DNA from 2 places in the Paenibacillus sp. FSL H3-0333 genome. Region 2 is predicted to be linked to the other one. Evidence: riboswitches for the same ligand, from Rfam matches in the RefSeq annotation. Region 2 holds a riboswitch; the other holds the start of a gene.

Region 1 (9,685 bases), 3.7 Mb from region 2:
CCGTACCTTCACCTGGAACGGATTCCGCGGCATCCCGAATACGGCAGCGGGCAGCTCATCCTTCAGATACGCGTAATCCTCCTCCAGCCGGCGAAGCAGGAGCGGATCTGTCAGTTCAGCGGCAAAGGCTTCCGCATAATAGTTGAATTTGGTCGGCAGCTGCCCCCAGATCTCCCCGGGCGAAAGTCCGCTCACCTGTGAAGCCATCCGGATCAGCGGCCCGGCCGTGCTCTGGTAGAAGCTGGTGAGCGCCTCATTGCGCCAAGCCTTCCGGTCCGGCTCATCTGCCGGAGCTTGTACCATCCCCCATTCACGAAGCGAGAAGGCAATTCTGCAGTAGCCATCTGCCGGAACAAGATGCAGTTGAAGGTTCCGTAAGCTGAAGTCCGGTACGCACAAGAAGCCGGTCACGGAATACTGGACCGCGAGTGCAATAATGCTCAGATAACCGCCGAAGTACGCACCGGCCGCTTTATCGTCAAGCGCCTTCATCAGCGGCCGGTAAGCCTCCATGAAGGTCCTCATCCCCGCCTCTTCTGCCAGCTCAGCAGCAGCGAAGGAATACACGGCTCCCTCCGGCACCTCAAGATGGAGGTCAAATTTAGACTTATATTCTTGCCTCAGGAATTCATTCATGTTCCTCTCCTACAGCCCGGCAACTTTGTACGCAGCCAGCTCGTAAGGCAGACAGAGCGGCACACCTGTACGCGGATCAGGTACAATATCCGCCTCAATGCCGAATACCTCGCGCAGCACCGCCGGTGTCATTACCTCATTCGGAGCGCCTTCGCTGATCACATTACCGGATTTGATCGCTACCATATGCTGCGCGTAACGGGAGGCATGGTTCAAATCATGGACAACCATAATAATTGTCCGGCCTTCCTGCTCATTGAGCTTCTGCAGCAGCTGAAGCACCTCCAGCTGATGGGCCATATCCAGGAAGGTCGTCGGCTCGTCAAGGAACAGAATATCCGTCTGCTGGGCCAGCGCCATGGCGATCCAGGCCCGCTGCCGCTGTCCGCCGGAGAGACGGTCAATCGGCCGGTCACGGAATTCATTCATGCCGGTCAATTCAATCGCCTCGGCAATAATGCTGCGGTCTTCAGGCGTCAGGCTGCCGAAGCCCTTCTGATGCGGATACCGTCCATACCCTACCAGCTCAGATACCGTTAAGCCGTCCGGGGCCGTAGGATTCTGCGGCAGAATCGCCAGCTGGCGGGCCACCTCTTTGGTGGAGAGATTGTGAATGGACTTCCCGTCAAGCATTACATTGCCGCTCTTCGGCTTCATGATCCGGGCCATTGTCTTCAGAATCGTGGACTTCCCGGAGCCGTTCGCCCCGACAAGCGCTGTAATCTTCCCTGTCGGAAGCGATAGATTCAGCCCCTTTACAATCATAGTCTCCGCATATCCGATGCTCAGCTGCTCTGTATTTAAACGTTCCGACATGATAAACACTCCTTAGATTTTTTTAATATATACATCCCTGTACTACGCTTTCGATGTGGCCAAAAGATATAAAAAGTACGGTGCTCCAATAATCGCTACTACGATACCAGTAGGTACCTCCGCAGGCTGCAGGATCCAGCGACCGATCGTATCTGCCGTAAGCAGCAGCAGGGCTCCGATCAGGGCAGCCGCAGGCAGCAGGATCTGATGGCGCGGGCCGACCAGCCTGCGGGCCAGGTGCGGCGCAATTAGCCCGACAAAACCAATGCTGCCGCTTACCGATACACAGGCTCCTGCCAGCGCAACAGCCGCAGCCAGCAGCCACCGCCGTTCCCGTTCGAGCGGTAGGCCCAGTCCCTTGGAGAGCTCATCGCCCAGATTCAGTACGTTGAGCACCCGGGCTTTGTAGAATGCGAAGGGCAGCAGGATCAATATCCAGGGTAGAAGGGCCAGCACAAACCGCCAGTCTCCGCCCCAGATTTTGCCGGCCAGCCAGATAGCTACGAACTGATAATTCTGCGGGTCGAGTCTTAATGACAAAATAAGCTGAAAAGCGTATATCCCGGCACCCACAGCAATCCCGATCAGGATCAGCCGTGTCGGCGAGAGCCCATCCTCCCTCCTGTAAGACAGGAAGTAGATCAGTGCTGCAGTAAGCGTGGCCCCTGCAAGCGCCAGTAGCGGAAGCACGAGGATCGGAGCTGCTGTAGTAGCCGGTACAAAGGAGATAAAGATCAGTACAGCGAATCCGGCTCCGGCATTGATCCCCAGGGTGGAAGGCTCAGCGAGAGCATTACGCGACAAGCCTTGCAGAATTGCACCGGCTACCGCGAAGCCTGCACCAATCAGCAAGGAGATCACGATCCGGGGCAGCCGGAAATCAAACAAAATCAGCTGCTGCTGCTTGGTGCCGTTGCCGGATAGGGTATGTAGAACTTCGAGCGGTGTCAGACGCATTAAGCCGGTATTCATACTGACCAGAAACAGAATGACGATAAGCACAGCAAGCAGTGTCAGAATACCAGCCTCTCTGGAAAGGCGCGGCTTGGCCGGGGGGAATGAGGTGGAACGGTTCATTTCAGCTCCCCCTTGCGTTTGCTGGCCAGATAGATGAAGAACGGTACGCCGAATACTGCAATTAAGGCACCTATTGGTGTTTCGTATGGCGCATTAATCATCCTGGCCGCAATATCGGCCACCAGGACCAGAATGCTTCCAAGGACTGCGGAGCAGGGAATAATCCAGCGGTAGTCAACCCCAACGAGGTAACGCGTAATATGCGGAATCATTAATCCGACAAAAGCGATCGGCCCTACCGTGGAGACTGCCGCTCCGGCGAGGATGACGACAATAATCATCCCTGCAGTCTGTACCAGACCGGTGCGCTGTCCGAGACCTGCTGCAACATCCCTGCCCAGGCTCAGTAGCGTAATCGAACGCGACAACATCAGTGCACCGATCAGGGCCGCCGCGACCCAAGGAGATATTACCTGCAGCTGCTTCCAGCTCGCTCCTCCAATCCCCCCGGCCATCCAAAAAGCGATATCCTGGGAGAGGCTGAACAGGATAGCAATGCCCTGACTAACCGCCAGCAGCATGGCGCTTACTGCCGCACCGGCGAGGGTCAGCCGAAGCGGGGTCAGTCCGCTATGGGAGAGCGAACCGATCCCGAATACCAGCAGTGAGGCCACAGCCGCTCCAAGGAAGCAGTACAGCATGATGTACGCGAAGGATAATGTTGGCGCGAAAGCAAAAGCCAGAGCCAGTCCAACGCCCGCACCTGCATTAAGACCAAGCAGTCCGGAATCCGCCAGCGGGTTGCGGGTCATCCCCTGCATAATCGCACCGGCAACGGCAAAACATGCGCCGACCAGCGCTCCTGCGGCAGCCCGGGGAATCCGCAGCTCCCGGATGACCTGATGCTGGGGCAGCTCCGGATTGAACCGGAACACCGCCTCCCATACGGTAGCCAGCCGGATATCCGCCGCACCGACCGATACGGATACCATCAGGCCGAAGACAATCGCTGCTATTCCCAGCACCAGAATAACAGCAGCGGCAAGCGGCCGCGACCGGACAGATGTGTTCCCTTCAACAGAAGGAGCTTGTAGAGCAGAATCTGTGGATGAAGCCATATGCCGTCTCCTTATCAGGATTATTAGGGAAATATAGATGATTATGATTCTCATTATCGCAAAGATATGAATATTGTTCAACTTAAAAAAGAGGCAGCCTTCTATATCCTGAGGATATAAAAGCCTGCACCATTCTCCGGCCGGTAAAGAACCTATTTCACAAAACTGCTCAGAATATCATCGATGGTCTTGGTATTGGCTATAGGACCGCTGTACAGCCAGCTGGTATCTTTGCCGAATTCATGAACATTCCCTGCTTTAACGGCCGGGATTCCCTTCCAGACTGCACCTTCTGTAATCTCAGCTCCGCTTGCCTTGTCACTGTTCACCAGAATGATATGCTCTGCAGTCAGCTCAGATAATTTCTCCAGTGAAATCGGGTTCCACGGTGCTCTGGATTCTGCAGGAATGTCGGTCACGAGATTTGGGAGCTTCACTCCAAGATCGCCATACAATACCGCACCGCTGCTGCGGGTCTCGTCCACGATGAAGAAATTCTTAGACACCAGCCACAGAACCGCTACTGAATCATCACCAATCGCCTCAGATACAGCCGCTTTGGCCGAAGCCGCTTTCTGGTCATAATCTGCAATAGCCTTCTCCGCTTCCGGTGTCTTATTGAGCAGCTCACCGATCTTGAGCAAGGCCGCACGCCAGTCACTGCTGACCTCGTCGCCGAGTACATAGGTTGGTGCGATTTTGTTCAGCTGGTCATAAAGACCGTTCTGAACCGAGCCCTCCGACTGGACGATGTGGAAATCCGGCGTGAAGCTGGTGACGGCTTCAAGCGGCAGGTCATAGCTGATCGGCGGAACGTCCTTAAGCTCAGCAGCGAGGTAAGCCTGAGTACCATTCTTCGTAGACCACTGGGCAACCGGAGTCACGCCGAGTGCTACCAGATAATCCTCCAGATAAGAAGCAATTACACGCTGCGGATTAGCGGGAACGGTCACCTTATGTCCCATTGCATCCGTTACGGTCTTCTCCACAGCGGGTGCTGCAGTTGCTGCAGGTACCGCTGTGGCCTCCGCAGTCGCTTCTGCGGTTGCCGCAGGTGCGGTGCCTGCTCCACCGTTACTGCCTGCGTTGCTATTATTATTTCCGCAAGCGGACAGCAGCAGTGTTGTAGTCATAAGTCCGGCCACCGCCAGCTTCCCGCTTCTTGATCCTTGCAGGTTGAACGAAAACATTGAATACCCCTCCAGTATGTTACCCTCATGATTGGCAAAAGCCCTGTTACCTTCATCTTGTCTATACTGATGATATTGATTCTCATTCTCTATGTCAACCAATAACTTTTAATAACGTAAAAACGGCCGTCTCCGCATTAAGCAGAAACAGCCGTCTTCCTATAATCTTCTATATTATTTATGCAGATGGAAAGGAACCGTGGCGATGACAATGTCCTTCTGATTCATCAGATAAGAGCGGATGAACAAGCTGGTCTGATTATGCAGCACCGCCTGCCACCAGTGCTTGGTCACGAATTGCGGAATCAGGACGGTAATATGATCGGTTGAAGAGGTCTTCCACTCTACTGTATCGATGAACTTCACCAGCGGACGGATAATGCTGCGGTAGCGGGAGCGCAGGACGATTAGGCGTACGCCGGGGTTCCACTCCTCCCACTTCTGCTCCATCTTGTGAATCTCTTCTTCATCGAAGCCTACATATACAGCGACCACATTATCGGTCAATGACTTCGCATAGCTGATCGAATGCAGTACAGCGCGAGTCACACCGGCGACCGGAACGACTACGGTGCTTCCTTTGATACAAGGCTTATCGGTAGCCGGACAGATCCGTAGCTGATCGGCAATATTCATATAATGGCGGTGAATCCGGTGGAACACGATGATAACAGCCGGCAGGAAGATAAAGGCCATCCACACGCTGGAGAATTTAGTGATTATGAAAATCAGGGTGATCGTTAATGTAGTGAGCATCCCCACCGTATTGACGGCGAACTTGCTCTGCCAGCCTTTCGGCTTCGTTCTGTACCATTGGACCATCATGCCCAGCTGCGACAGCGTGAACGGAATGAATACCCCTACTGCATATAATGGAATGAGTCCTTCCGTATTCCCGTGAAACGCCGCCACCAGCACAGCCGACATGACACCGAGGAAAATAATACCGTTGGAGAAGCCCAGCCGGTCGCCGCGCACCATGAAGGCATGGGGCAGATATTTGTCTTTGGCGAACATGAACGCCAGCAGCGGGAAGGCTGAGTACGCCGTATTGGCTGCCAGGAACAGGATAACCGCCGTAATCCCCTGAATGAAGAAGTACAGTCCGCCGCGGCCGAAGGTAGATTCGGTAATCTGTGAGACCACCGTGGCCTTCTCATCAGGCATGATACCGTACCAGTAAGCGAGCAGCGTAATACCTGTGAACATTACCCCGAGAATGAGGCCCATGAGCATCAGCGTTTTGGCTGCATTTTTCTCCGCGGGCGCTTTGAAGTTAGGAATAGCATTGGAGACCGCTTCTACCCCGGTCAGAGCCGAACAGCCGGAGCTGAAGGCCTTCAGCAGCAGGAACATACTCACGTTCGATACCGCCGAGCCAATCTCAGGAACATGGGCATGGGCGCCGCCGGTCATATATTTGAAGACCCCCGAGATGATGAGCACGAAGATGGAAACAACGAACAGATAGACCGGGATAGCGATGAAGGAGGCCGATTCGGTCACTCCCCGCAGGTTAACAATCGTTAAGAGCACGATAACAGATACCGCTATCAGAACACTATGATTATGCAGACTTGGAAAAGCTGAAGTGATTGCATCCGTCCCCGCCGAGGCGCTTACCGCCACCGTCAGAATGTAATCCACCAGAAGAGAGCCGCCGGCCAGTAAGCCGGTATGAACCCCGAGGTTGGTTTTGGCGACAATATACGCGCCCCCGCCTTGGGGATAAGCGAAGATCGTCTGCCGGTAGGATAGAATCAGAATGGCCAGCAAGCCCAATACGGCTAATGCAATTGGCAAAGAGTACCAGATAGCGGTGAACCCGGCGGCCACCAGTACAATCAGAATTTGTTCTGTTCCGTAGGCTACAGACGAGAGCGCATCAGAAGACAGGACAGCCAGTGCTTTCACCTTGGATAACTTTTCATGATCGAGTTCGTTCGACTTCATCGGACGCCCGATCAATAGTCGTTTTACCTTGCTTACCATTGTAGTAACAGTTCCTCTCTTGGTTAAGTTGAAATGGGCTTTCCCTGCGCTGTTTTCATAAGTGGATTTCATAAATGCAGGCACCAAAATAAGCATACGGAAATGATCCGCATGCCTAATGTGCATGGTCATTATCCCACTTGTGGCTTACGAGGTTAGCTGGCGGATTCGGACTGTGGTAGCCCTACGGTTACAGGTCAGGTAGCCTGCTCCGATTCACCCCTTTTGGCCTTGGCCAAAGTGTGGTTCCCCCGTTTTTCCTTCCGGAAAATTCAGCGCATATTCAACTTCTCACAAGGACTAATATTAAGCTACAACACGTCTTCCGTAAAGCGTGGAAACAAATGAAAAAAGAATGAAAAGCACTCAAAACAACCAAATCCATCATCCGGTATGTCTTGATCTTTCATTCTCTTTCATTATCCCTTTACCACGTGATTTTACAGGGTTTTTGCCTATTATTTTTTGCTAAAATTAAGGGTATTCTCTTCTCTTCCTTCTGCCCGTCAGCTTCTTACTCTGCCGGCTCCTCTTTGCGTCCTGTCCAGAGCAGAATGGAGATTAAGGCAAAGGCTATAAGTGCAAGCAGAGGGATCGTTATAAATCCGAACCAGTTCAGATAATCCTTGTTGCACGGTACGCCGATGGTGCAGGGAAGCACCTTGCTGAGCGCCGGAATTTTTTGCTCCGCATAATGATATATGGAGATGCTGCCGCCGATCAGACTAAGGGGAAGCACGTAAGGAATGATCCGCTTGTCCGCCCGGTAGGTGGCGATCCCCAGCAGGAACAGCTGCGGGTACATGAAGATCCGCTGGAACCAGCACAGCTTGCAGGGCTCGTAATGCAGGACCTCACTGAGATACAGGCTTCCCGCTACAGCAACCACACAGACGAACCAGGCCAAGTAGAGACAGTTACGCCGGCAGAAGGCAGAGAAGGCGGTCATTGGGCGGCCCCTGCTCCCGCTGCTGCTGCCTGAATCTGGGCGTCAATCGCCTCCATATTGAAAGGCTCCTTCACCTTGATGCCGTTCACGTACAAGGATGGCGTATTCGTTACGCCCGTATCGGTGCCAAGCTGAATATCCCGGTCCAGCTCCTTCTCATAGGTGCGGTCATCAATATCCTTGCGCAGCAGATCATAATCCACCGGCAGTTCCAGCTGCTTGGCGAGACTCACCATGAAGTCGGGCGTAGCCCATTCCTCCTCTTCATTCCCCTGATTGGCGTAGATCGCATCGAAGTACTTCCAGAACGCTTCCTGGTTCTGATGATACACCGATAGGGCTGCCAGGGAGGCCGTTCTCGAATCCTTGCCGATGAAGGCCAGATTCACGAAATAAAAGGCTGCTTTATTCTGATCTACATAGCCCTGAACGATCTGCGGCTTGATGACACCGGTGAACTGGGCGCAAGCCGGACATTTGAAGTCGCCGAATTCCACTATTTTGACCGGAGCATCCTCCTTGCCAAGCCGCATCATTTCACTGTAATTGAAGGCAACCGGCGTGCTGTCTGTGCCGGCAGGCGAAGAGTCCTTGGAAGCAAGCATGAATAAGCCTACAAAAATAATAATAACGATGGCCACCGTACTCACGATCAGAATTCTCGTTTTCTGCTTCTGCTGCTCCTGCTCTGCCCTGCGCTTCTCCTGCTTGCTCATTTGGGGAGCCATGACACGGTTCTTTTTCGTTTTGCTCAAAGAGAGTTCCTTTCCGTCCTCTGGACTGTCGTGATAAAAGAATAGTTACTTTCAAATTATATAATGTTAACTCTCTTGTTGGCAATCGCTGTCTTATACGGCTTCATTCTCCTCCGCTGACTCCCCCTCCCCTGTATCCTTGCCGAAAAATACCTCCGGGGAATCCTCTTGCGACTGCAGCTTAATTCTGAAGAAGAATTGTGTGCCGCCCCCTTCTGCCGGCTCTGCCCAGATCTCTCCTTGCATCAGGTCTACAAGCTTCTTGCAGATCGCAAGGCCCAGACCCGTGCCGGGGTACTTGCGGGTATGCGACCCGTCCACCTGCGAGAAGGACTGGAAGAGCAGCTGCAGCTTATCCGGTGAGATGCCAATGCCGGTGTCGCGCACCATGAATTGCAGCGCCTGAGCGGTCTCCCTGACGCCATAGGACTCCACCTTAACTGTTACCGTGCCGGATGGCGTGAATTTCACCGCATTGCCGATCAGGTTGATCAGAATCTGGCGGATACGCGCAGGGTCCCCGGTGAACTTGTCCGGAAGCCCTTCTTCGATCTCCAGCTCCAGAGATAACGGCTTGTCTTGTGTGCTCACCATGAACAAGTCCATACAGCCCTGGAGCAGCGCCTTTAGCCCGAAAGAATCCTTGTTCAGCGAGAGGGCATCCGCCTCCAGCCGGGAGATATCGAGAATATCGCTCATCACATGCAGCAGAGCATGGCTGCTTGTACTCTGAAGCCGTAGGAGCTCCAGATGCTCAGGATTGCTGATCTCCTCGGCCAGCAGCTGGTTGACGCCGATAATGCCGTTCAGCGGCGTGCGGATCTCATGGCTCATGGTGGCGAGGAACTCGCTTTTCATCGTCACCGCACTCTCCGCGGCATCCCTGGCCTCCAGCAGCTCATACTGATACTTCATCAGGGCAGTCACATCCTCGGCCACAATATAGACCCACTGCTCCGTATGATGCAGCAAAGGAAAGACGGTGACACTACAGATCAGCTGCTCCCCGCCTTTGCTCCGTACCTTCAGCTCCAGCTTGGAGGACTGCCCCCGTGAAGCGCGCGTTATGGCCTCCCGTACGGCCGCTTCATCCCGTTCGCTGTATAGTATCGCCTTATAATTCCCCAGTTCTTCGCTGCTATATCCGGTAATGTCCCGCAGAGCAGGATTAGCACTGATTATCTTCTTACGGGCAGGATCAATGCAGATCAC
Region 2 (9,685 bases):
TGTGGGAGTTAAGCATGGCAGGGATTACGGTGAAATTCTGGTTGAACTGACAGGAGCCGTTGGACGGATTGCAGACGGGTACATTTTTTTTGAAATGGAGCCTGAAGAGTGGACGAATCTGCCGGAGGAATCGAGGCAGGAGGTCTGGGAGGCGCTTGCGGAAGACCTGTTCTACGCGCTGGGCAACGAGCCGGTCATTCAGGTGGGCAGCGGAGTTGTGATGTACGATAAAGAAACACACCGCATTAATATTCTGCTGGGCGATGAGGATCTGGCTTCAGTCGTTCTTGTATAAAGCAGGGGAAAAATGCGGCAGCGGGTTTGTCCCGGGCATCCGGCCATGTTAAAATTGGAAGTGGAGTACTAATTGCTGGGATGTCAGAATACATTTAATCAAAAATCTTTGGCCTGGCACATCCCTTGGACTTTCAGAAGCTGAGGGATGTTTTATTTGAAGGAAAGAGCAGGCTCAAGAAACCGTTAACTTAGCAAGGGAGGAAACGAATTGCAATTAACTGAGGAACAACTGCAGGAGCAGATCGGCAAGCTTGAGGGCTGGAAGCTGGAGAGGGATAGGCTGGTGCGCAAATATATGTTCAGTGAATATATGAAGGGAATTGCCTTTGTGGATGAGGTAGCGACAATTTCGGAGGCCTTTGACCATCACCCGCATATCACCATTGATTACAAGACGGTTGTTCTGCGGCTGGCTGCAGATGTGGAGAAGCTTGATCTCCGCCAGGCGCATGAATTTAATGAGGCATTCGAGAAGACCCGCTAGAGGACAAGGCCCCTATGGAGACAACAGGAATATCTAATTAATAGAAATGCCCGTGCAAGGATCGTTCGTTATCCTCGTCACGGGCATTATACATTTAGAATGAGGAGCAAGGTGTGAGTACAGGTTGCGGATTATTTCTTCTCGGCCAGCCATAGGGCTACATTCGCAATCTCTTCAGGGGCCAGCCTGTCTTTGAAGGGAGGCATCTGTCCGCGGCCCTTGGTGACTATGCTGTAGATCTGAGCTGCGTCATGCGAAGCGCCTTCCTGCTGCAGGCTGGGTCCCGCCCCGCCCTGAAGCTGGTCTCCGTGGCAGGAGATACAATTGGCCTTTACTGTGGCTTCTGCGCCCGCAGCGTCCAGCACAACCTCCGGCATGGTCGGCTTGTTCTGCTCCGCCACCTCGGATTTACCGGGTAGGGTAAACATTAAGATTACTGCAAAGGCACAGGCGGCAAAAAACAAACCGCTCATGATCCATTTCTGCATCTGCATCCGTCCCTCCATGTAAGCTGCTGTCTCCATTATAGCGGATGGTGAAGCGTTATCATAGTATGTGTGTCAAAAAAATGAACACAAATGATCCATTTTTTGCAAATCCCTCTTGTCTCCGGTGCTATTCCTCATAGACCATGCAATAAAAAGGCTTATTGCCGGTCGGAGTGCGGCGTTCATAGGTATCCGTTATAGTGAACCCGCATTTCTGGTAGGCGCGGATGGCGCGCTGGTTCCAGGTCAGCACCTCCAGGTCGATCTCACATTCCGGGTAACGCGACCGTGCTGCCTGCACAATAGCCTTCATGAACAGATGCCCCATTCCATGACCGCACAGATCGGGCCGCATTCCGACTCCAAGCCGGACTACCCCCTCCATCGGAAAGAGCTGGGCGAAGCCGCACAGATCCCCCTCTCCATTCACAACCGACACATATTGCTCGCTGCGCAGCTGCGGGTCTCCGAACTCCACGCCCAGCGCCTGCATCTGCTCCCAGGACATCCAGCCGTAAATATTATACGGAGGCTTGTAGCTCCACTCACAGATCTCAGCGGCATGCTGCGGCTCCATAGGCACCACATAAAAGGTTAGCGGGGAGCTAATCATTAGGGGAGGCCTCCTTCCAAGGGACATAAATTCATTTCTTCTATTAATTATATACAAAAACAGCCAGTTTCGACGCAATTTCCTTACGGAAATGCAGGAACTTGACAAACGGCAAAATATATTTTCCGAAAGCGCAGAATCAGTGTTTTACAAATATAGAGACGGGTAAGTAATTTTATAGACAAAAAAAGCCCTTCTCCAAGATTTCGGCAAAAATCTCGGAAGAGAGCGTTAGGTTACAAAGGATTATTGTACATCATCGTTGTCTTGGGAATCCGAAGCTACAGTCTTGTAGGCATCTGTACTCATGATTCGCTTGGCGCCAACGTAGCGGTTGACGTAATAGCTGTCACTCAGCGAACTGATGGTTACACCACGTGAGGAAGAGGCATGGGCGAATTCGCCGTCACCAACATAAATACCAACATGGGATATGCCCTTACCGCTTGTATTGAAGAATACAAGGTCGCCCGGTCTCATCTCGTCACGGGACACGGCAGTGCCCATCTGATATTGGGAGCCGGATTGATGGGGCAGGTTAATGCCGATCTTATCAAAAACATACATTGTAAATCCGGAGCAATCAAACCCGTTAGTTGATGTACCGCCGGACACGTATTTGGTTCCGATGGCTTTGTCGATCACTTTATCCATTTTGGAATCCGCGAAAGCGCTTCCTGCTCCGATGGTGAAGATAATGGACAAGCTTAGTACTGCGGCTGCTAGCTTCTTCTTCAAAAGTAAATACCCCTTCCAATGCCTACGAGGTTAGCTTAAGGGTTCGGTTGAAGGTCCCCTATGACCCCTCTTAGAATAGGAGGTCAATTCACCCAAAGTGGTTCCCCCGTTTCCCTAATTCATTAGGGAACTCGGCACGACTGTTGATTAGGATTAGCGGTTCATTCAATACATGACAAAACCTTTGTTAAAAGCGATTCAATAATTACAAAAATGTTACTAAAAGATCACTGCGATAATTGTAACAAAGACTAAGGCGCTTGGCAATCACTTATAACATATTAATGCATCTTTTTTGCTGTTTTTTAGAGTTATAGCCCTTTCGAAAGACTCATATCTATGCGCAGGGGTTAATTTATATGATAATTTCTTTATTTTTGCAAGAAAATGCTGTTTCAAGGCTGCGAATTCGGTGTAAAAGGTAGAATAAGGAAAAGGAAAAACCCGGAAATGATTACGGCAATAATCATCCCGGGCTCGTATAAGTTACATTTAGTTGTTAGAGGCTGAAATATTCGGGGTATGCTTCAAGGGTTCAATCGTAAGCGACAGCTTGGTAGGCTGTTGTGCTCATTACTCGTTTGGCGCCAACGTAGCGGTTGGCCCAGTAGGACTGGCTCATCGAACTGATGGTTACACCACGTGAACTCGAGGACTGTGCGAACTTCCCGTTTCCAACATAAATACCGACATGGGACACTCCGTTACCCAGGGTATTGAAGAACACGAGATCACCGGAACGCAGATTGCTCTTGGATACACTTGTTCCAACTTTGAACTGTGCTTTGGAGGTACGGGGCAAGGTAAGCCCGACATTCTTGAACACATACTTGGTAAATCCGGAACAGTCGAAGCCGCTGGTGGTTGTGCCCCCGGTTTTATACGACGTTCCAATGGTTTTTGAAATCACAGTATCCATTTTGGAATCTGCGAAGGCACTGCCCGCTCCGAGTGTGAATACCATCACAAGACCCAGCGCTGCTGCGGTGCATTTTTTCTTGAAATTCTGACTAATCAAAAGATGTACTCCTTCCAGGGCCTGCGAGGTTAGCTTAAGGATTCGGTAGAAGGTTCCCCTATGACCCCTCTAAAGCGAGATCAATTCACCCAAAATATGGTTCCCCCACTTCCCGGTGCAGGGAATTCGGCGTTTTATGCACCAGAACAGTGACTTATCGGTATTGCTTAAATTGCAAGAGTTACGGAATATTTTGCTTGAAAGATTACAACTTTGTTACTACTGGTACAGCCATCATTGTATCAGAGGATTTCCCCTTTTGCAAATGCTTTTGTCCTCTGTTCAAGCAAAAAAGAGTCCTGCTCCCGGATAGAGGGGCTGTGACTCTCTTTAGTATGCCGCTTCAGCAGCTTATTATTGTGGAAATGATTTACTGGACCAGAGGTGGTACTGGGCAGCGATTCCCCACATATCGAACAGCGTGGAGGGCAGCGGAGCTGCCTGGCGGAGCATAAGGGCCGGCAATCCGGGATAGAACAGAGCAGAGGCGCTGCAGAGCAGAATTACGGCCAGGCTTCCCGCCCCCAGAACGATGGATATACCGATCGAAGGCATCAGCATCTTCAGGCAGATCAGCAGTGAGGAGAACATGCCGGTACCGGCGGTATAGCCGAATTGCATATAGAGCAGAAGCTTGCGGACAAGGAAGAGATAGAGCAGCCAGCCCAGCACATAAGGCACCAGCTTCAGCAGAAGCTGGACATCGAGAACGCCGCTGAGCAGATGACGGTACATACGCGGAAGCAGCCAATAGAGCGGCAGGAGGGTTAGCGCCCATTCGATGAGGCTGAACACCAGCACCGGCAGCCCATATTTTCTCATTCCGGGAAAAAAGAACAGTCCCCGCGCTCCGTCGCGCTCCTGGTGAAGCTCGTGCAGCAGCCCTGCACGGATAAAGGGAGTCACCAGCAGCCTTAGCACTGTCAGCGCAAGCAGCATCCACAGCCAGTGCTGGACGGCGGAGTCGGTGCGCAGCGCGGTCTGCCCCTCGATATAATACAGCAGCCTGCCTATTCCGCTGCCGCCGGCATTCGCATCCGGGTAGCGGAGCAGGACGGGGACAACCGCGCTTTTAATGAATTTGTACAGGAAATATCCCCAGAACAGCCGGTAGATAAATAGCAGAATCAATATATAGAATTGCTCTTTCATGCTGATCCAACCGCGGGCAATTGAACTTTTCACCATTCCTTCACCTCACCAGACAAGAGTTCCGAGCAGGGTTTCAAGCAGAGTTGATGCACTAAGCGTCCAGCGGGAGAGTGTACGCGGCTCAAGCTCCGCCATTCTGAAATTATTAAGATGCCTGCTCTCCAGCAGAATGGAATGCCCCGGATCGATCTCTGCGGAGACCAGCGGCGCTTTATACGCTAACTCAAAGGAAGTAGCCTTACCCTCGCCATTCCAGTATTGCTGTACCGTGTACCCGTCTACGAAGGTGAATTTCACGGGAACATCGGGGTACAGGCTGCCCTTATTGCTTACATCAACCACAGCGCTATAGCGGCTCCCCCCGCCGTCACTGTTGTCCCGTCTGACGGTGAGCCTGATATCGTCAACTGCGAAGTCGGGTGCCCCCCCGCTATAGACATACCGCTCAAAATACGTCTGCCAGGATTGCTTGGTCACTTTCTCCACAACCTTCTGGAAGTCGGCGGTGGTCGGATGCTGGAAGCGGTATTTGCGGGCATAGGCGGCGAGGATGGCGTCCATATTCTTGGTCCCGGCGATGCGTTCGATATCCTTCAGCACCAGCTTGCCCCGGATGTATACATTGCGCGTGTAGGCGTCATCACCGGTGTATTTCCAGGTCTCCAGCTTAAGCGGCTGTGAAGAGGAGACCAGGCTGGACTGCAGCGGGAGGCTTGAGACCACACCGTATTCCTGTTCCATCAGCCGGTCTTCGGCATAAGAGGTGAAGCTCTCATCCAGCCAGGCTTCTTCGAATTCATTGCTGGCCACCAGACCGTAGAAATATTGGTGCCCGATCTCATGGATGATCGTGCGCTCCAGGGAGGTGCCCGGTGAAGTGTCCGTGGCGCCGAAGGCGGTAATCAGGGTCGGATACTCCATGCCTCCGGCCCCGTTGCCGGACTCCGGCGGGACAACAATCGATAAGGTAGAGTAGGGATAAGGGCCGTACCACTTGCTGAATGCCATCAGTGCAGCCTCAGCCGCCTGAAAGTAACGCTCCTGGAGATGCTTATGCAGCGGGTCCAGATAGAGCTTAATCTTCACCCCGGGCACCTGCGGCGCGGAGAAGGCCTTCTCGGCAACCACGAAATCAGGCGATGCCGCCCAGGCGAAGTCGTGGACGTCATCTGCATAGAACTGATAGATCTTGCGCCCCTTCACCACCTTGGCGTCTCTCACCGGGAACCCGGTTGCGGCGACCTTATACTCGGGCGGGACAGAAATCGATACATTGTAAATTCCAAAATCACTGTAGAATTCGGAGTTGCCGTGGTATTGATGCAGGTTCCAGCCTTCTTCCTTGAGTCCTCTTCTGCCGGCAGGCTCATAGACGCTAAGCTTCGGAAACCACTGGCCGGCCATCACGAAGTCGCCAGCGGTTCCCATCCGGGCGAAAATTTTCGGCAGCTTGACTTCGAATTTAAGCCTTACCGTAACGCTCTCGCCGCCGTTCACCGGCTGCGGCAGATGGACCTTGAGCAGTGTTCTGTCATTGACATTGCCGTCGTCCGGCTGCACATATTGGGTGCGCTGCATCAGCGAAATGCCCTCGGAGGTCCGCAAATCTGTCAGGGTAATGCTCCCGTAACCCCCAGCAGGCATGGTGTCACCGCGAAGCGTGCCCCCGGACTCCTTCATGAAGGTGGTGCTGGCGGATGAGAATGCATTGGGATACAGATGAAAGTAGAGCTCCTGGACCGGCTTTGCGCCCGGATGGGTCCAGGTCAGCGTCTCGGAGGCGACCAGGGTCTCCTTATCAGGCAGGAGCTCCACATCCATGTGATATTCAACCACGCGCTGGCTTAAAGCCTCTGTCTCCGATGTGTAGATCGTATCTGAAAGATCGGACTGCACGGGCTGCTGCCGGGGGATAATGGCGGGGGACTTGGCCTCTTTTGGAACAGAGGCAGTCCATACGGCAGGGCTATGCCCTGACAGAAACCATATTCCGCCTCCAAGCAAGGTGAGGACAGCCAGGACTGCGAAGATGAGGGTATACCTTAATGAATGTGGCTTCATACTATGATTCCTCCCGTGACAAGCATCTACGGGATGTATATGTTTGCAATCGCCGCATTATTAGCTAAAATTAAATAATTAGTGAATGGAAAGGATGTGCACATGTGGATAACGTACAACCGGAGGGCAAAAAACAAATTGCCTTGAATATTGTGAACGCCAGAGCCAAGCATAAAGGCTTCGGTGCAGGCTCGATTGATCTGAACAATGTATCGCCTGTCATTATTGATCAGGGCATCGCCGTTATTGATATAGGTGCCATGCATGCCAAGAGCAAAGTGGAGAAGGGAATTAAATTCTCTATGAACCGTGAGGATGTTCCGGCGGGAAGACAGGTTTGGGTCGTATGGGTCGCCGTTGACCGTACCCCGGAGGGACAGTTCTACGGCGGAATTACCGCCTGTGAGATGTGGATTGACACCGAAGCGCGGCGCGGCTGGAAGATTCTTGCGGATCATGTAAATAAGCTGGATGCGGCCTTGAAGCGCAAGCTTATTCTGGATGGACTTGGAAGTGCTGAGCGGGCAGCGCTGAAATCCCTGCTGATGGCCCATAATGAAGAGTGGTGGGCCGCTTCGCCTGAGGAGCTGAAAGCTGCGCTATCGGAATAGAAGATCAGGTTATATGCTTCGCCCAAAAATTAAGGCTTGGCCCCAACGGGGCCAAGCCTTATCTGATGTCTAAGCAGGGATGAATGGATAACGGTTACTGCGGATCTGTTCTGCCGGGAGTGTTCAGCTTGCGCTTGAGTTGGCTGACTCTGGCTTGGCTGATGCCGAGAACCTCGGCAAGCTCCTTCTGGTTGGCATAGGGATGATCTTCGATCGCTTTCATAAGACGCAGACTCATTTCTTCGGTCTTGCTTCTCCGTCCCCCGCGGGCTGGCTCGGGATGCTCTTCTGCTGAACTAGGGGAGGCATGGATGGGTTCTGATCCGCGGTCGGGGTCACTAAGCTCCTTCAGACAGGTGTTGCAAATGAACTGATCCTTATAGTAGGTCACATGATCAAGACTTCTGCAAAAGGTGCATTCTGTGGAGGTGTACTTTCGGAGGACGATGATATCCTCATCCAGTATAAAAAATTCGATAGGATCCCCAATGTCAATATTACGTGTCATGCGGATTTCTACGGGAACCACAATTCTTCCGAGACTGTCTAAGCTTCGGATCATGCCTGTATCTTTCATCCCATGTCCCTCATTTACATCTTTATATTTTTTGTAGATATATATGATTATAGCAGTAATTGTAAGTTTAGAGAACGGGGGAAGCGTATACAAATAGGGGGATTTATTGTCATTTTATAGGAGTGTTTATCATTTTTTGGCGCCTAAGGGTGCGGAGATCAAAATATAGAAGAAAAACCTCTCCGCCTGGAAAGTTCCAAGGGAGAGGCTGATTAGGGTTCTCTTATTAATACCCAATATACCACAGCCGAAACAGCGGTATAGGCCTTTAGACCAGCCTGTAGGGCTGTGCCTGCGGATCGCTGACCGAGACATAAGGATTGTTCTTCAGATAGAAGCGCCAGGGGCGCCCGGCATACTCTTCCGCATAAGGAATATTGATGCGCGGGGCCTCGACAATATCCAGGGACTCCGGGTCATCCCCCTGCTCGATGCTCAGCGGGCCTTCCGGCAGATCGAACCTGGTATTGTTAAGACTCTTGTCAATCCGCAGCGCCCGGCACAGCTTGCCCGGCCCGCCCGAGAGGTCCGAGGGCTTCCTCACGGCAACTCCTCTATATGCCGCCATAAGCTCGGCATCCCTCTCCGTAAGCGGCTCTACTGCCCGGATCAGAACGGCATGCGGCTCGTCCTGAGCGGCAGTTACGACATTCAGGCAATGGTACATGCCGTAGATCAGGTATACATACACTGCGCCTCCGGCGCTGAACATGACCTCCGTCCTGGCGGTCCGGCGGCTGCCATACGCATGGCTGCCCTTATCCTCGGCACCTCCGTAGCTCTCTGTCTCCACAATGCGGCAGCGGATGTTCCCGTCTTCCGTGCGGCGGACCAGATGCTGGCCAAGAAGGCGCGGCGCTGCTTCAACTGCTGCGAGCTTGTAGAGCTCAGGCTGCAACAGCTGTGGCGCGTCCGGCTCAAGGCCAGCGGAGTGATTCGGCTTCATGAATGGATGGCACACCTTCCTGCGGCGGAGTTAGGCGGGCGTACGCCTCTGCCGGTCTCCCCATCGTAACGCAGACAGCGGGGAGCGGCAATCCCAGGTTAGTTCATCCACCAGCGCTTGATATTATTCCAAAGGGAATGCTCTTCCTTGACCGGATCGGCAGGGCCGGAAGGATCGGAGCTTCCGGAAGCACCGGGTTCACCGGAGCTATGCTGGTCACAATATGCGGTAGGCTCTGTGCCGCTGATGAAGGTCTCCAGCTTTTTCTCCAGACAGTCTGCTGTAGCCAGCATGCCGGACAGCGGATCGATATATACGCTGACCACGCCATCGGGAATGGGAAAAATCTTCGGCGGCACATTCTCCAGTGCTTTTTCCGTGAATCCGGCGAAGATCGGTGCTGCCCGCCTGCCGTCGGTGGTCGCAATATCGCGGCCCTTATCGTATCCGACCCAGACGGCGGTTGAGAGCTCAGGCGTGAAGCCTACCATCCATCCGTCGGTATCTGTAGTGCCGGTCTTGCCGGCAACCGGACGCTTGATCATCGAGGCCACCCGGTTCCCGGTGCCTCCGCTCTCAAAGACCCCCTCCATCAGCCGGGTTAACACGTAAGCCGCTGCCGGCTCAACCACGGGCTGACCCTCTGGCTGAGGAGCTTCATATAGAAGATGTCCGCCCGCATCCGTGATCTTCAGGACCG

The links. A riboswitch is a leader RNA that binds a small molecule or an ion and turns the genes downstream of it on or off. The one in region 2 is predicted to bind cyclic di-AMP.
Region 1: another riboswitch for cyclic di-AMP. It lies ahead of MHH78_RS18800 (APC family permease); the one in region 2 lies ahead of MHH78_RS01975 (C40 family peptidase).

The regions. Positions count from the first base shown of each region.
Region 1 is NZ_JBBODG010000001.1:4,144,430-4,154,114, reverse strand. It holds gene MHH78_RS18825 ((2Fe-2S)-binding protein) at 1-636, opposite strand, end outside; gene MHH78_RS18820 (ABC transporter ATP-binding protein) at 646-1,452, opposite strand; gene MHH78_RS18815 (FecCD family ABC transporter permease) at 1,495-2,529, opposite strand; gene MHH78_RS18810 (FecCD family ABC transporter permease) at 2,526-3,587, opposite strand; gene MHH78_RS18805 (ABC transporter substrate-binding protein) at 3,740-4,777, opposite strand; gene MHH78_RS18800 (APC family permease) at 4,952-6,769, opposite strand; cyclic di-AMP (ydaO/yuaA leader) riboswitch at 6,898-7,057, opposite strand; gene MHH78_RS18795 (disulfide oxidoreductase) at 7,284-7,718, opposite strand; gene MHH78_RS18790 (DsbA family protein) at 7,715-8,473, opposite strand; gene MHH78_RS18785 (sensor histidine kinase) at 8,567-9,685, opposite strand, start outside.
Region 2 is NZ_JBBODG010000001.1:449,663-459,347, reverse strand. It holds gene MHH78_RS01995 (hypothetical protein) at 2-295, shown strand; gene MHH78_RS01990 (4a-hydroxytetrahydrobiopterin dehydratase) at 506-781, shown strand; gene MHH78_RS01985 (c-type cytochrome) at 913-1,269, opposite strand; gene MHH78_RS01980 (GNAT family N-acetyltransferase) at 1,397-1,882, opposite strand; gene MHH78_RS01975 (C40 family peptidase) at 2,129-2,620, opposite strand; cyclic di-AMP (ydaO/yuaA leader) riboswitch at 2,625-2,767, opposite strand; gene MHH78_RS01970 (C40 family peptidase) at 3,156-3,584, opposite strand; cyclic di-AMP (ydaO/yuaA leader) riboswitch at 3,642-3,780, opposite strand; gene MHH78_RS01965 (hypothetical protein) at 3,993-4,826, opposite strand; gene MHH78_RS01960 (M1 family metallopeptidase) at 4,836-6,851, opposite strand; gene MHH78_RS01955 (YwhD family protein) at 6,956-7,462, shown strand; gene MHH78_RS01950 (AbrB/MazE/SpoVT family DNA-binding domain-containing protein) at 7,557-8,039, opposite strand; gene MHH78_RS01945 (DNA-3-methyladenine glycosylase) at 8,308-8,985, opposite strand; gene MHH78_RS01940 (transglycosylase domain-containing protein) at 9,084-9,685, opposite strand, start outside.